DNA from 4 places in the Janthinobacterium sp. JC611 genome. Region 4 is predicted to be linked to each of the others. Evidence: predicted binding sites of a transcription regulator. Region 4 holds the regulator's gene; each other region holds the start of a gene.

Region 1 (4,169 bases), on a different contig from region 4:
CAAAAAGGCCAGGAACACGGCTTGCATCTGCACGTGCTCGTTGACGATGTATTCGGCCAGCCATTTTGGCGAGGCCCACTGCAGGCGCGCCATTTTCGGGCGGATCGCGTCGCCGTAAATGTTGTTCAGCACGCTATTTGCGATATCGCTGCCCAGCGCCATGTCCAGCGAGCGCTTCAGGTAGCTGCGCGAGGCGCCGTGCACGCCGCTTTGCTGGCGGTAGTCGTCGAAGAAGGTCTGCATGGCCGTTTTCACGGATTCGACCTTGATGCCGCTCATGCGCGACATCACCTGCGTGACTTCCAGCAATTCTTCACGCGACAGGCAGCGCAGCACATTGGCCGCCTGTTCTTCGCCGATGCTCAGCAGCACGATGGCGGCCTGTTCCACAGGGCTCAGATTGACGCTCTCGACTTCTGCGTCGTCAGGGAAATTATTGTTGTTGAGTTCGGCCATTTTTCTGCATCCATTGTTTGACGACTTCGGCGACACGCTCGGGTTCTTTTTCCGCCAGCACTTTCAGGTGGTCGACCATCACGTCGACCGCCGAGCCGGGTGGCGGCAAGTCATAATTTTCCAGCAGCGGCACGACCGGCATGCTGCCGCCGGCGGCGGCTTCGCCTTCGAGCGCCAGCGGTGTGCCATTCACGCCCAGGGCAGGCGCGCCGGCAACGGCCGCGCCATTCGCGCCGGCGGCGTTGCTGCCGCCCAGTGCCAGGGCCGGGTCGAGCTGTTTCAGCGTCGGCGGCGCCAGGCGCGTGGTCAACAGGCGCAGCAGCGGACGCAGGATCAGGAAGTAGCCGAGCACGGCGCCCAGGGCGTACAGCAGCCAGCTGCTGAAATCGACGACGGTGTCGCGCTCTTCCCACCACTGCGCCACGGGCGGCTTGGCCGGGAAGGGCAGCGCCGTCAGGCTCAGGCTGTCGCCGCGCTGGGCGTTGATGCCGAGGCCGCTGTTGAGCATTTTTTCAATATTGCCCAGTTCGGCAGGAGTCCAGCCGGTTTTCGGATTCGGTGCGGCGGCGCTGTTGAGGACGACGGCGACGCTGAGTTTTTCCAGGCGGCCACGGCTGCGCTTGATCTGCGTGATGCTGCGGTCGTAGGCGTACTGGCGCGTGGTGGCGTTCTTGCGGGCCGTGCCGTCGTCGGACGGCTTCGGCGCGCCATCGGCAGGGGCGGCGCCGGCGGCGTCGGTCGGTGCCGGCACGGCGGCCGCCGGCGGACGGTTCGACAGGCTGCCCGGGATGCCGGCCACGGTGCGGTTGCGTTCCTGTTCTTCGCGCATCGCTTCGCTCGTCACTTTCGGGGCTTCGCCGTATTTTTCCAGCGTTTCGTCCACGCGGTCGTTGTTCACGGCGGCCGTCACGCTGAGCTTGAAGTTGTCTTCGCCGATGACGGGACCGAGCAAGCCCGTGACGTTGCGGCGGATCTCATCCTGGAAGCGCTTGGCGCCTTCATTGCCGGCGGCCGAGGCATCGAAGCCGTCCGTCAGGTCGACGTGCGCGGACAGCAGGTTGCCGCCCTGGTCGACCAGGCTCACGCGCGTGGGCGCCAGGCTGGCGACGCTGCCGGCCACCATGTTGATGACGGCGGCGATCTGTTCCGGCGCCAGGGTGCGGCCCGGTTTCAGCGCCACCACGATCGAGGCGGACGATTTGTCGCCGTCGCTGGCGACGAACGACGTCGACTTGGCAATCGACAGATGGACGCGCGCCGAAGCGATCGCGTCCATCGTCATGATGCTTTGCGCCAGTTCGCCTTCCAGGCCGCGGCGGAAGCGCACGTCCTGCACGAACTGGGACACACCCAGCGGGTCATTCTTGTCCATCAGTTCCAGGCCGGCCGGCAGTTGCGCCGTCACGCCCTTCGAGGCGAGCAGCATGCGCACCTTGCCCAACATGGCGTCGGGCACCAGCACCTGGCCGCTGTCCGGATGCAGGCGGTAGGGGATGTGCTCGGCGTCCAGCGTGGCCATCATGTCCGTCACGGCCACTTTTTCGCGCGCGCCAAACACCGGCTTGTAGTTGGCCTGGTCGCGCCAGGCATACATGGTCACCATGGCGGTGATGCCGATGGCCAGCACGACGATGGGAACCAGGTTTTTCAGCAGGGCGGGCGGGATGGCGGGCTGGGCGCCAGGGCGCCAGCGCGCAAATGCGGACTTCATGGTGGTAATCACTTGGGGTAACTTTCGCTGGGAGGCTGGGCGTGGATCAGGACGTGAAGATTACAGAGGCAGTTTGATGAGTTCGTCGACGGCGCCCATGACTTTGTTGCGCACTTGCATCAACATGGAGAAGGACAGGCTCGCTTCCTGGCTGGCCAGCATGGCGCCGACCATGTCGTCGCTCTTGCCGCTGTCGACGTCGCTCATTTTTTGCGCGGCCAGGCGGTCATCGCCGTTGACCTTGCCGATGGCGTCTTGCATGCTTTGCGCGAAGGAGAAGCCGGATGCTTCCGGTGCGCCGAACTGGGCGGCCGGCGCGATGCTGGCGCCCAGGGCGCGCGCGTCATTGCTCAGTGCTGCCAGATCGGCCTTGATCAGACCTGCGAGTTCGTTGCTCATCGTGCCCTCTACTTTCAATATGCGGTGACGTATCAATCAGAATTACTGGTGTTGCCATTCCGGCAGACATTAGATTCAATGCCATCGTGCCCGGCCCGATGTGCAGGGCCCATCAGTTTTATCAGTTGCCACACCATCCGCTCAAGCAGATTCAAACAACCCCGGCAAACCCATGCCGACGTGATTTACATGGCCATGACAACTAATATTTATCTGATAATGGTTTCTGCTGATGGCAATAAGAAGAACTGGAAACTGCCATAAAACCGGAATCAGGTAAGCGGAATGGCGCACTGCAAATCGACATTTGGTCGCCATAAGCTTACCTGTAGGCAACTATAAAGTAAAGAGAGGATTGCCTCAAGGAATATTGATACATGGCAATATTTGGCTTTTTCATGTATTGTTCAGCACCGTAGTCATCTAGCATGCGATACGATGCGCAATCGTTTGCTTGCGGACCAGTTCGCCAGGGCAAGATGACGCTGTATTTAATTTCGGGCGATCCGTATAATTTGTTCTGCCACCGCAATACCGACATGACCACTACATGACAATCATTACCAAGACAGATCAAACTGTGCGCCATCAAGTCCTCGATTCCTGTCTGCTTGGACGTCCTGTTCATTTGCTGCATGTATTCGGCGCCCAGCTACGCGACGACCTGGCCGTGGCCTTGCGCCAGCCGATGAGTCGTCGCTACTGGGGCAACTTCCAGATCGATGCCGTGACCTTGTCGCGCGTGGAGAACGAAGACAGCGTGAACCGCTGGCTGAGTTTTTCCACGCCGGCCGGCCAGACGGGCTTTGCCCTCGAACGGCAGATACTCTTGAGCGTGCTGAACTATCGCTATGGTAGTGCCGGCGCCAAGGGGGCGCTGCCCGATCCGGCGCAGGTGCGCGTGACCGCCACGGAGGAGCGCCTCGCTGTGGTGCTTGGACAACAGTTGGTGAACAGTTTGTTCGCCCGCGTCCACAAGAACCTGCAAACCCTGGGCAAGAGCAGCGACATCGACACCAGTGCCGAGGTCGCCGCGCAGTCGGGCGTGCATCCGGCGCGCGGCAGCTGGATCGTCACCGTGGCGCTGAGCGACGTCGAAGCGGGGCAGAGCGGTCAGTTCTGGTTCTCGCTGGACAAGCGCCTGATGGCCGACGTGTTGCGCGGGCTGCTGCCCGAGCGCGCGCAGGCGAAGAAAGCCTTGCGTGGCAGCGTGCGCCCGCTGGCGTCGCGTTTGCAAGTGACGCTGGAAGGCCGGCTCGTCAGCAAACAGGTGCAACTGGGCGCCTTGTTCGACCTGCGCGTGGGCGACGTGATTCCCGTTAGCCTCAGCCGTACCGACGTCATGCTCGACGATTCCCGTTTATTTACAGCTGCTGTTTCCGAACACAAGGGCAAGCTCTGTTTAACCTCCTTTGAAGATGTCGAATAATATGAATATGACCGATACCAACCAGAGCGAAACCCTGCTGGAAGACCTGGGCGATGACATGATCATCGACCAGGGCGACGTGTCCGAAGTGGCCAGCGGCCGCGCGCGGCGCGACATTCCGCAGATGATGCGCAAGATTCCCGTCACCCTGACCCTGGAAGTGGGCTCGGCCCG
Region 2 (4,169 bases), on a different contig from region 4:
GATCACCTCGCTGGCCCTGCCCCTGTGCGCGGTACTCTTGCTGCATGCAACGCCGGAACAGATGGGCGTGCTGGTCGCCCTGCAGGCGCTGCCGTTCGCCCTGTTCGGCTTGCCCGTCGGCGTGCTGCTGGATCGGCGCAGCAAGCACCCGATCATGCTCTTCAGCGAAAGCATGTCCGGCCTGGCCCTGGCCAGCGTGGCCGTGGCTTACTGGTGCGGCGTGCTGTCGATGCCGTGGTTATATATAGTGGGGTTCATCATCGGCACGGGCTTTGTCGTCGGCGGCGGCGCCGAGCAAGTGTTTTTGACCTTCCTGGTGGGCCGCGATGGCTTGATCGATGCGCAATCGAAATTCGCCGCCACCGAATCGGCTTCGCGCCTGATCGGCCCCGGCCTGGCCGGCGTGCTGGTGCAGGTCTTGTCCGCGCCCGCCGCCATCCTGTGCACGGCGTGCGCTTATCTGATTTCCGTCTTCAATTTGCGCGCCATGAGCGTGCGCGACCCACGGCCGGCGCCCTCCGACAAGCACGCCCTGCGCGACATCGCCGACGGCTTGCTGTTCGTCTGGCGCGAACCACTGCTGCGCGCACTGGCCTGGGGCGCCGGCATCTGGCACTTCCTGTTTTACGCCAGCATGGCCTTGACGGTGCTGTTCGCCACACGCAACCTGGGCATGAGCCCTGGCGTGCTGGGCATGACGCAGATGCTGGGCGGCGCCGGCGTCCTGCTCAGCGCCTTCATCGTCAAACCGCTGACGAAGCGCTATGGCGCCGGACGCACCATCCTGATCGGCCTGGCATCGACCTCGCTCTGCTTTGCCCTGACACCAACGATTCCGGCAGCACTGTTTGGCAGCGCGGTCGCCAGCGCCGTCGCTTATGCCGTGCTGATGTTCTTTTTCGATTGCGGCGTGATGCTGTTTTTTATTCCCTACCTGGGCTTGCGCCAGAAAGTCACGCCCGACCCCATGCTGGGCCGCATGACGTCGACCATGCGCTTCCTGACGGTGGCGACGGCGCCGCTGGGCGCGCTGGCCGCCGGCTGGGTAGCGGAACACTTCGGCGTGCGCAATGGCCTGGTTTGCATCGCGGCAGGCAGCATCCTGTTGACGATTGCCATGGTGTGGGGCACGCCGCTGCGTAGCGTGCGCACCTGAAGCGATGAACGGGCATACACTGCCAGAAGATTGCCTTGGCGACACTATTCATGCCAAAGCTTGCGAGGTTTGATTTATATCAAGGTTTTAATTGATGTAAATCCATAAGCTGTCTGACATCACTTGAGGAGCACGCCATGTTTAACACCATCTTATTTCCCACCGACGGCTCGCCGTTGTCCGACAAAGCCGCCGAGACCGCCCTCGCCTTCGCCCAATTGAACAAGGCCAAGCTGGTCGCCATCAGCGTGGTGCAGCCTTTCCCGTTCTCGCCGATGGCCGACGGCGGCATCGTGCTCGACGCCAGCCTGTATGAACAGCAGATGCAGGAAGCATCGCAACGCGCCATCGACAAGATCGGCGCGGCGGCACGCGCCGCCGGCGTGCCCTTCGAAGGCGTGGTGGCCGTGTCGCCGAGCCCGCACGACGAAATCGTCAATGCGGCGCAAACCCACCATTGCGACATCATCCTGATGGCCTCGCATGGCCGCAAGGGCTTGAACAAGCTGTTCGTGGGCAGCGAAACGCAAAAAGTGCTGGCGCATACGCACTTGCCAGTGATGGTCCTGCGCTAACCTTGCGCTAGCGCAATCCCCGCCCGGCGCCGCGATAAACTCAGCGCGCCGGCGCCTGCTTCGGCAGCAACACCCACACGGCGCCGCTCTGCTTCATGCGGCCCGCATTCTCGGCCGCTTCCGCGCCAAAACCAAAGAAATAATCGACACGGATCGGCCCGCGAATGGCGCCGCCCGTATCCTGCGCCATCACCAGGCGCTGCATGGGAATCTCGCTGTTGGCTTGCGTGGTGGACAGGAACACGGGCGCACCGAGCGGCAGGAAGCGCGAATCGATGGCCACCGAGCGCTGCGGCGTCAGCGGCACGCCCAGCGCCCCCTTCGGCCCCACTTTCGGATCGGGCAGGCGCTCTTCCTTGAAGAACACATAGCTGGGATTGGCATTGAACAATTCATCCTTGCGCGTGGGATGGCCGGCGATCCACGCCTTGATGCCCTGCGCCGACGCCTGGTTCAACGTCAGCTCGCCCTTGTCGACCAGGTAGCGGCCGATCGATTTGTAGGGGTGGCCGTTTTGATCCGCATACGCCACGCGCACGGTTTCCTGCGTATCGGTCAGCTGCACGCGCCCGGAACCCTGCACTTGCAGGAAGAACGCCTCGACTTCGTCATCCACCCACAGCAATTCCTTGCCCGTGACGGAGGTGGCGCGCTCGATGTCGGCGCGGGTCGCATACGGTATCACCTTCTTGCCGACCAGCTTGCCACGCAAGCGCATGTTCTTCAATTCCGGATACACGCCGGCCAGGTCGACCGAAACCAGGTCGTCGGGCACCTTGTACAGCGGCGTCTGGTACGGGCCGCCGCGCTTGCGCGCGCCGTGCAGCAACGGTTCGTAATAGCCGGTGACGAGGCCGGTGCTGGCGCCATCGGCGGTGACGACTTGATTGGGCACAAAGAAGGTTTCGAAAAACAGGCGGATGGCCTTGTCGCTGTCGGCATTCACCTGGCGCGCGATCGTGCACGATTCCTTCCAGTCAGGACGCTTCACCAGCACGCCACACGAAGCCATGAAGGCGGGCCAGGCGGCGCGCATGTCGTCGCGGGCCCAGCCAGGCAAGGCGGCAAACTTGGCGGGCACGAAGGTAGGAGCAGCCACATCCGCGGCCTCCTTGGCGTCGGCCGGCTTGGCCGGCACCGGCTTGACGACGGTCGGAGCGATGGCCGGCGCCTTGCCGCCGGTGGCAGCAGGCGGCGCCGACGGCGTGGTGCAGGCGGAAAGCGCAAGCGCGACGGCGCCGACTGAAACGGGTAGACTACCGCGTGTAAAGAGATGGCGGGTAAATACTAAGCTGCGGGTAAATAACATAGGGGTGCGTATGTGGATCTTGATGATAGAGGCGCTGGTGGCGTTCTTCTTGCTGGCATTCATAGTCTGGTGGACCATGTATTCGGGTAAAAAACCCGCACCGCCGGCACGCAAGCAGCTCGGTGAAGAGCAGGACGCCACCGAAAAACTGAAATAAGGGGGCAAGCCCCCGGCGTTTCGTCAATGCAGGGTACGCGGCACCGACAGCACGAACTCGGGAATCAAAGCTTCAAACTGATGGCCGTCTTCGGCCACGCAAAAATATTCGCCATGCATCGAGCCTTGCGGCGTGCCCAGCATGGTGCCGCTCGTGTATTCGAACTGCTCGCCCGGCTGCAGCAGCGGCTGGTGGCCGACGGCGCCCAGGCCGCGCACCTCTTCCACCTTGTTGTTCGCATCCGTGATGACCCAGTGGCGCGAAATCAGTTGCGCGCCAACGGTCCCCGTGTTGACGACGCGGATCGTGTAGCTGAACACGTGCCGCCCCTGGTCCGGCGCCGATTGCTCGGGCAGATATTGCGTCTTGACCGTTACCGTAAATTCATAAGTCGCCATCGTCATTCCTATTCAGACATTGCCAGTCGTATTGTGTGTCGCGCGCGACGCCTTGTTCATCGCGTGATGCGTATTCTGTGTTTCACCGTATTCAATCAGGCATGGTAGCGGTGTCAGGCGTAAAATAGCGCAAATCGCATTTTCTATCCTTTGGCTACTTCACCATGACAACATTCCGTATCGCTCCCAGCATCCTGTCCGCCGACTTTGCCCGCCTGGGCGAGGAAGTGCGCAACGTCGTTAGCGCCGGCGCCGACATCATCCACTTCGACGTGATGGATAACCATTACGTGCCGAACCTGACCATCGGCCCGCTGGTGTGCGAAGCGATCCGCCCCCACGTGCAAGTGCCCATCGACGTGCATCTGATGGTCAAGCCTGTCGATCGCATTATCCCGGATTTCGCCAAGGCTGGCGCGAACATCATCACCTTTCATCCGGAAGCGTCGGATCACGTGGACCGTTCCTTGCAGCTGATCCGCGACAATGGCTGCAAATCGGGCCTCGTGTTCAACCCGGGCACGCCGCTGCACTACCTGGAACACGTGATGGACAAGATCGACATCATCCTGAT
Region 3 (4,169 bases), on a different contig from region 4:
ACGTCTGGCTGCCTGCTGAACGGTATCTCCTAGACGGGCGATAGCCGGGTGGCGAATTCGGGCGTGCCTTGTCCCAGGCGACCCAGTTCCGCAGCCAGTGCCGTCAATTGTTCGAGATGGTGGCCAGATCGCACTTCGTGTTCACGCAAGCACAGCCTGGCAATCGGTTCCCGATGGCACAGCGCGGCCATTTCGTCGAGCGCATCTTCGCCACCCCGTGCTCCCATGGTGCAAAACAGGCCAACCCGGTGGAAGTGCTGCCGCTGCTGCTCAATATAGTTGCGCATGGGCGCGCTCATATGGCCCGCCCAGACTGGCGTGCCGAGCACGATGAACGGATAGTCGGAGGGATGCCGTTGCGTGGCAGCGATGGGAGCGGGAATGCGACGCACGGCATCCCATACGGCGCGCAGGAAGCCGCCGGCGTTGCGGTAGGAGCGCAGCGGCTGCAGCGCTTCGATATCGGCGCCGCATGCCGCGGCCAGCGCATGGGCGGCCTGGTCGGTCACGCCGGTGCGCGAATAGTAGACGATCAGACAGCTTTTCACGGTGCATTCCTCCATGGACAGATGGTGGCGAGGTGGTGGTGGGGCGGGGCCGCGTCAGCTGGCGCTACCGTTCGGCTGCCCGTCAGTCGTGGCTGCGGCCTGCATTGCTTGGCCGGGAAAACCCACCGTCTGCGCCAGCATGATGCGCTGGGTGTCCCGCAACCCAAGGACGTGCGCCAGCACCGGGCGGTCCACCCAGGCGCGGGCCACGGTGGCGAGGCCCTGCGCGGCGCAGAACAGGTAGACGTTCTGGCTGATGAAGCCGGTGTCGAGCGCGGCATAGAATTTCTGCTCCCAGCGGGGAGCGTGATCCATCCTGGCCAGATCGGCGACATACACCAGGTTGACGGGCGCGCCGGCGACGAAGTCCTGCCAGCCGGTGGCGGCGCGCACATCGCGCTGTCCCAGCTGGCGCAGTGCGCCGGCGGCAGGTTCGAACAGGAACAGCCCGTCGTCCTGGGCCACGTAGATATCGATCTCCTGCCAGTTCTTCGCCGATGGCGCGGTGCGCTGTCCCGTCTCCTGGCGGTTCACGCCGCAGGCGGCCCACAGCAGCTGCGCCAGCACCGGCGCCGGTACCGGGCGCGACGAGAAAAGACGCTCGCTGCGCCGTTGCTCCAGCAGCTGGCACAGCGACTGGCTCAGCGGTGTCAGTGCGCTTTGTCCACTCTCGAGTGGCAGGTTGTGCAGTAGCGGATCGCTGGTCAGCAGGCTCGTTTCCGGACTCATGGCATGCTCCTTCAGATAAGGCTGGTTCAGGGTCGTGACAGCTAGCAGGAGGCGGCTGCCTCCGGATGTGGGTTCGACCTGCGGACGGGGGAAAGAGTTCGCGCTGTTTTGCCATGGCGCGGCGGCGCTGAATGGCGCCTGCCTGGACACTTGGCAGACTGAGCATTTACCGTATTGTTTCGCGTCAACTCTCCTTCATATTTTTTTCCACGCCTTTGTCGCACATCAAAGTGCCCAGCGCGCGCCGTCCTAGTATGATGCTTCCGCGCCGGTCATGTACGGCGCATCACGACAGGCTGCAAGCACAGGAGGACGTATGCATATCCAGCACCATATCAAGGCATGGCTTTTTGCCGGATTCTTAGGCGCACTCGCCGGTGGCGCCACGGCGCAGTCCGGCGATGGCGCGGCTGCCAGGAATGAGGCGGGCGCCGAGACGGCGCAGACGGCGGCGCAACGGGTGACGGAAGCGCTGGCGGTAGTGCGCCAGCTCGACGCGGAACCGCGCATGAAGCAACTGCTGCAGCAGGCAAAAGGCGTGCTGATCGTTCCTTCCTACGGGCGGGCCGCATTGGGTATCGGCGCGCATGGCGGCGCGGGACTCTTGCTGTTGAAGCGCGCCGATGGCGGCTGGAGCGGCCCCGCCTTCTACAATCTGGGCGGCCTGACGGTCGGCCTGCAGGCCGGTATCGAAGGGGGGCCGATGGCGCTGGTGCTCAACAACGACAAGGCGGTACAGGAATTCATGAAGAAGAATAACTTCTCGCTGAGCGCCGATGCGGGCCTGACGGTGGTCAACTGGAGCAAGCTGGCCCAGAGCACGGCGGGCAACGGCGATGTGGTGGCCTGGAGCGCCTCCAAGGGCTTGTTTGGCGACGTACTGACGGTGGGTGTGAACGATATCCGTTTCAATCAGCGCATGACCAACGCCTATTATGGCCGTGCGCTGTGGCCGCAGGATATCGCCGCCGGCACCGTGAGCAATCCGCAGGCCCAGCCGTTGCAGCAAGCCTTGGGCAGCGCATCCACTGTTGCCAGATAGGGCCAGCCTCGTTGCCGGCGCCATGCCAGATATCCTCTGGCGCCAGAGCCGTGTTTGCTGCCTGTTCCAGCTCTGCCATATTGGCAGGTGGCCGGGCAGCAAGGCATCGTGGTAGCGAGCTGGTTGATGTTAATGCTAAGTAATTTAGTACCCTGCAGGGAGTACGCCATGTTTCAACACATCTTGTTTCCCACGGATGGGGAAGCCCCGTCCCGCGCGGCGCTGGCGCAGTGCGTGGCGTTTGCGAAAGATTGCGGTGCACGCTTGACGGCCGTACACGTCGTGGCGCCGTTCCACGTGCTCAGCACCAGCGCGGAAATGCTGCGCGATACGCCTGAAACCTATGCGGCGCATAGCCAGGCGCGTGCCAGGGCTTGCCTGGAACAAGTGGCCGAGGCGGCTCGCGCGCAAGGCGTCGTGTATGAGACGCTGGTCATGGAACACGACGATCCCCATGAGGCGATTATCGAGGCTGCGCACAGCCGCCACTGCGACCTGATCGCCATGGCGTCGCATGGACGGCGTGGGATGCGGGGTATGCTGATGGGCAGCGAGACACAGAAAGTGCTGACACACAGCAAGTTGCCAGTGCTCGTATATCGCTGACAGGTAGCCCTGCGGCGTGTGCCATCGCACCGATTGCGTCAGCTGGATGGGCGCAGGCGGCCTGGTCCGCAACCATGGGGAAGCAAGCGATGCTGTCTTGCGTCAGCGCGTCGGTTCTCATGCTTCCCCCTGCAGAGGCCGTAGCCGGTTTGCTGGTGCGGTCTCGCTTCCACCGGTCACGCCCGGGGACAGGAAGGACTTTTGCAAGGCAGGCCGAATTGAATTTCTCGCTCGATGGACGTCCTGTATCGCCAGGCATGCAGGACCGCGTGGCCATGCAACAGGCTCGGCTATTGCACCTTCTGGCGCGTCGCTTGGGGAGCGATGGTGCGCGAACGCAACTGATCGAGACCGATATCTCCTGGATACTGCTGACGGGGGATCTGGCCTACAAATTCAAGAAGGCCATACGGCGCGACGTGCTTGATTATGGCAGCCTGGCGGCACGGCGCGTTGCCTGCGAAGAAGAGTTGCGCCTGAATCGGCGCCTTGCGCCGGAACTGTATCTGGGCCTGGCGAGCGTCAACGGCAGTTGCTCGCGTCCCGTCATCGACGGGCCGGGAACGGTGCTGGAGGTGGCGGTGCGCATGCGTCGCTTCGCGCAGACCGCATTGTGGCAGGCGCGGCTTGACGCCGGACAGCTTGGAACGGCCGAGGTCAGGGGCCTTGCGGTGCTGCTGGCGGATTTTCATGCTGGCGCCCCGCGTACCGCGCGGGCGCAGCCTTGGGGGAGCGCCAGGCTGGTGGTTGCCCGCACGCAGGAAGACTGCGATGGCGTTGCTACCCTGTTGAGTAGCCGGCGCCAGCGCACCCTGCTGGCCGCGATAGCCGGCTGGCTCAGGGAGCAACACCGGCGCCTGGCGCGGGTGTTTGCGAGACGCAAGGCGGAAGGCCGGGTGCGCGAATGTCATGGTGATTTGCATTGTGGCAACATCCTGACGCTGGATGGACGGGTTCGCGTTTTCGACGGCATCGAATTCAATGCGGGCTTGCGCTGGATCGATGTGGCGCAGGATTTGGCGTTCATCTGGATGGATCTGCAATGCCAGGGGCAGGGCGTCCTTGCCGCGCGCCTGTTGAATGACTATCTGGAACGCAGCGGCGACTACGATTGCCTGGCCGTGCTGCCTTATTATCGGGTGCAGCGGGCGCTGGTCCGCTGCAAGGTTGCCTTGCTGCGTGCCGTGTCCGGCAAGCCTGGACGCATCGCGGCGCTGGCCCGGGCGTCACGCTACCTGGCGTTC
Region 4 (4,169 bases):
AAAATCAGCGCTTCCGGCTTGCCGGGCCTGACCTTGCTGACGCGCGAAGAAGTGACCTTGCAGCCAACGGAAACGCTGGGCTGGCCGATCCGCCTGCGCGTGCCGCACGGCGTGGGCGAGAAGGGGTCGAACAAGATTGCGATCGAATTGCACTCGCTGGACGACCCAGCGCTGCATGTGCGTGAAAGCGCGGTCTTCATCGTGCCGCGTTAACAAGGAAAGGCGGACGGGGACCGGGTGCCCTCGCCGCCGCCACGAAGTTGCAGGAAGGCCGGTCCCCGCATGGGGACTGGCTGATTAAACAGGAGAAATAGCATGTCCGACAGTCTGAAACTGCAAGCGCCCGTTGCACCGTGGTACAAGCATCGCTGGCCATGGCTGCTGATGATCGGCCCCGGCCTGTCCGTGGTCGTCGGCAGCTTCATGGGCTATATCGCGTTTACGCAGCCCGATGCGCTGGTGGTGGGCGATTATTACAAGCAGGGCAAGGCGATCAACCAGGATTTGAAGCGCGACACGGTCGCCAGCGACCTGGCGATGGATACCAGCCTGTCGTACGACGTGGCGTCGGCGCGCCTCAGTGGTTCCGTGCACAGCTTCGGCAAGGCTTACCAGGGGCCTTTGCAGCTGCACCTGGCGCATGCGACGTTACCGGAAAAGGATATCAAGCTGCTGGTGCAACCCGATGCGGCCGGCAATTTTTCCGTCGCGCTGCCGATGCTCGAGCGCAGCCGCTGGCAAGTGCTGGTGGAAAACGACAAACGCGAGTGGCGCCTGTCCGGCATCTGGACCTGGCCGCTGCAACGCAGCATCGCGCTGCATGCGGATGAAGAACTGTAACGTACAGTGCCGGGAAAACCGTAGCGAGCGGCCGTGATTTGTGGTTGAGAAGCGCAGCTGTGCTATGCACGGGGGCGCCGAGCCAGCGAGCATCGCAGACCGCAAAGCGCGACGCGCAGTAGGTTTTGACGGTGCTGTTACTTGCAGGTGTCCGTGCCGGCCGTTATGGCTTTCAACTTGGCCGGCTGCAGGATCTCGATCTCGCGGTTGGAGACGCGCAGCCAGCCTTCCTTCTTGAACTTGGACAGCAGGCGGCTGACGCTCTCGATGGTCAGGCCCAGGTAGTTGCCGATTTCCTCGCGCGACATGCGCAGCTGGAATTTGCTGCCCGAATAGCCGCGCGCCTCGTAGCGCGACGCCAGGTTGACGATGAAGGCGGCAAAACGCTGCGTCGCCTGCATATTGCCCAGCAACAGCATCACGCTTTGCTCGCGCGTGATTTCCTGGCTCATCATGCGGTGGAAATGGCGCAGCAGGGTCGGCATATTGCCCAGCAATTGTTCCAGGCTGGAAAACGGAATTTCACACACTTCGCTGTCTTCCAGCGCCACCGCGTTACAGTGGTGACGGTCGGCGCTGATGGCGTCCATGCCCAGCAATTCGCCCGCCATCTGGAAACCCGTCACCTGCTCCTCGCCACCCGGATTGATCTGGTAGGTCTTGAAGTGGCCCAGGCGGATCGCGTACAGGTTCTGGAACGGGTCGCCGATGCGGAACAGCGAGGCGCCGCGCGCGATCTTGCGACGACGGCCGATGATCTGGTCCAGCCTGTCCATATCGCCCATATCGAGGCCCATCGGCAGGCACAATTGATGCATGCTGCAGGTCGAGCATCGCGCACGCAACGCTTCCACGTTCACTGTGGGCAAGGTGGGAGTGAGTAGCGCTTCAGTCATGTCGGTACCTTTTAGAAAATGCAACAACGAGTTTACTGCATACACGGTTGCCGTGTGCCAATTTCACCGCAATTTCGCTGAAAAACGATCTCCAGCCTTTAATTATATGGCAACATCGTCAAAAGCCCAGGCGGGGAAGGCCATTTGCGTGGCGATGCTTGCCAAGTTGATGTATTGATAGGAAAATTCCTAACAGCATTATCTGCCGCCTGTGCCGCACGGTACTGAAAAGGAAATCATGAAGCCTCTCGGCATTAAAGCAAAAGTCGCGCTGGCCACCAGCCTGACCTCGATCGCCATGATCGCGCTGGTCACCATGATCCAGGTGCGGCACATGCGCGACGACTTCACCCGCGTATTGCTGAGCCAACAGGCGTCCCTGATCACCCGCACCGCTGCCGAGCTCGACGACAAGCTGGGCATGCTGCTGCAGATCGTCGCCCTGACGGCGAAACAGCAGCCGCCGGAGCTGATCGCCCAGCCGGACAAGCTGCGCGAATACTATGCGCGCCGCTCGATGCTGGTGCTGTTCGACGACGTGCTGGTGCTCGACGCGCAAGGCGCCATCGTGGCCGACATGCCGAAGGTGGCGGGGCGCGCCGGCATCAACGTCGCCGAGCGCGAGTACTTCCAGGCCGTGCTGCGCACGCGCCAGCCCATGATCACCGAACCGATGCTGGGCAAGTCCAGCGGCATGCCCATCGTGCAGATGGTCGCGCCCGTGCTGGCCGCCGACGGCCAGGTGGCCGGCGTCGTGATCGGCGTGCTGCGCCTGTACAAGGACAACCTGCTGGGGCGCCTGCGCTCGGAAAAGATCGGCAAGAGCGGCTATTACTTCATTCTCACGCGCGGCGCCGTGCCGCGCTACGTGCTGCACCCCGATACCAGCCGCTTGCTGCAGCCGCGCCAGCCGAACGCCAACCTGGCCACCACGCAGCTGCTGCAGGACGACGGCGAAGGCAGCATGGTCAGCACCAACAGCCGCGGCATCACGGCCGTCAACAGCTTCAAGCGCCTGAAATCGGTGAACTGGCTGCTGGCCGCCTCGCTGCCCGTCGACGATGCCTTCGAACCGTTCGATGGCGTGCTGTACCGGCTGGTGCTGTGGAGCATCCTCGCCTCGCTGCTGGCCGCCTTTGTACTGGGCTGGGTCACCGTGCGCCTGCTGTCGCCGCTGGTGCGCCTGCGCGATACCCTGCTGGCCCTGCGCACCAGCGGCAGCCGCTTCACCCCCGTGCCGGTGCAGCAGCGCGACGAGATCGGCGAACTGACGGAAGCGTTCAACGGCCTGATGAGCGAACGCGACCGTCTGCAGCAGGAACTCGAAGCGCGCGCGGCCGAGCTGGAACAGGAGCGCGACCGGGCCGAGGCGGCCAACCGCGCGAAGAGCGATTTCGTGGCCAACATGAGCCATGAAATCCGCACGCCCCTCAATGCCGTGCTGGGCATGGTGTATTTGCTGGGCAATACCAAGCTCGATACGGAACAGCGCAAGTATCTGACCATGGTGCGCGTGGCGGGCCAGTCGCTGCTGGGCATTCTCAACGACGTGCTCGACTATTCGAAGATCGAGGCGCGCCGCATGGAATTGTCGCCCGTCGAATTCGACCTCGACGAAGTCATGAATACCCTGGCCACGACGATGACGATGAACGCGGGCGAGAAGGAGCTGGAACTGGCCATCGCCGTCGAGCCCGACGTGCCGCGGCGCCTCGTGGGCGACGCCCAGCGCCTGCAGCAAATCCTCGTCAACCTGGCCGGCAACGCCATCAAGTTCACCGAGAGCGGCGAAGTGGTGGTGGCCGTCAGCCTGGCCGAGAGCGAGAGCGGCCGCGCCTGGCTGCGCTTCGAAGTGCGCGACACGGGCATCGGCATGACGGAACTGCAGCAACAGCAGCTGTTCGCCGCGTTTTCCCAGGGCGACCAGAGCATCACGCGGCGCTTCGGCGGCACGGGCCTGGGCCTGGCCATCAGCAAGCAGCTGATCCGCATGATGGGCGGCGACATCGCCGTCGCCAGCAGCGAAGGCAAGGGCAGCCGCTTCTGGTTCAGCGTGCCCTTCGAGATGCTGGCGCAGCCGGCCGGGACGCGCCGCACGCCGGCGCTGGGTCAGCTGCGCCTGCTGGTGGCCGACGACAACCGCACCACGCGCGAACTGATCGTCAAGCTGATCGAGGCGTGGGGCTGGCTGGCCGACGAAGTGGACTCCGGCTTCGCCGCCATCGAACTGTACCGCGAACGGCTGGCGCAGCGGCAACCGTACGATGTGGTGCTGGCCGACTGGCACATGCCCGTCATGGACGGCCTGGCGACGGCCAAGGCCATTCGCCAGGCCGCTGCCGGCCAGCGCCAGCCCATCGTGGTGATGGTCAACGCCTTCGCCCGCAACCACCTGGAGGAAATCTCCAGCGCGGCCGAGGCCGACGTCGTGCT

What was found. Region 4 encodes FNR, which switches genes on or off when oxygen is low (the NO sensors DNR and NnrR bind a similar motif). Its sites were predicted from a motif close to TTGATNNNNATCAA; they were not measured.
Region 1: J0O65_RS23345 (FliM/FliN family flagellar motor switch protein) is a predicted target of FNR. The motif match lies at 2,937-2,950, and genes of this name have one in related genera.
Region 2: J0O65_RS11865 (universal stress protein) is a predicted target of FNR. The motif match lies at 1,226-1,239, and genes of this name have one in related genera.
Region 3: J0O65_RS04310 (lipid-binding SYLF domain-containing protein) is a predicted target of FNR. The motif match lies at 1,493-1,506, and genes of this name have one in related genera.

What each region holds. Positions count from the first base shown of each region.
Region 1 is NZ_JAFLJN010000037.1:183,344-187,512, reverse strand. It holds gene J0O65_RS23360 (flagellar motor switch protein FliG) at 1-456, opposite strand, end outside; gene fliF (flagellar basal-body MS-ring/collar protein FliF) at 434-2,167, opposite strand; gene fliE (flagellar hook-basal body complex protein FliE) at 2,228-2,566, opposite strand; gene J0O65_RS23345 (FliM/FliN family flagellar motor switch protein) at 3,195-3,995, shown strand; gene J0O65_RS23340 (FliM/FliN family flagellar motor switch protein) at 3,997-4,169, shown strand, end outside.
Region 2 is NZ_JAFLJN010000015.1:196,617-200,785, reverse strand. It holds gene J0O65_RS11870 (MFS transporter) at 1-1,156, shown strand, start outside; gene J0O65_RS11865 (universal stress protein) at 1,294-1,731, shown strand; gene mltA (murein transglycosylase A) at 1,772-3,040, opposite strand; gene J0O65_RS28120 (hypothetical protein) at 3,063-3,197, shown strand; gene apaG (Co2+/Mg2+ efflux facilitator ApaG/CorD) at 3,221-3,595, opposite strand; gene rpe (ribulose-phosphate 3-epimerase) at 3,760-4,169, shown strand, end outside.
Region 3 is NZ_JAFLJN010000003.1:303,366-307,534, reverse strand. It holds gene J0O65_RS04320 (flavodoxin family protein) at 30-548, opposite strand; gene J0O65_RS04315 (nitroreductase family protein) at 603-1,277, opposite strand; gene J0O65_RS04310 (lipid-binding SYLF domain-containing protein) at 1,594-2,319, shown strand; gene J0O65_RS04305 (universal stress protein) at 2,488-2,925, shown strand; gene J0O65_RS04300 (bifunctional aminoglycoside phosphotransferase/ATP-binding protein) at 3,144-4,169, shown strand, end outside.
Region 4 is NZ_JAFLJN010000085.1:66,104-70,272, forward strand. It holds gene ccoG (cytochrome c oxidase accessory protein CcoG) at 1-213, shown strand, start outside; gene J0O65_RS27070 (FixH family protein) at 316-840, shown strand; gene fnr (fumarate/nitrate reduction transcriptional regulator Fnr) at 978-1,736, opposite strand; gene J0O65_RS27080 (response regulator) at 1,975-4,169, shown strand, end outside.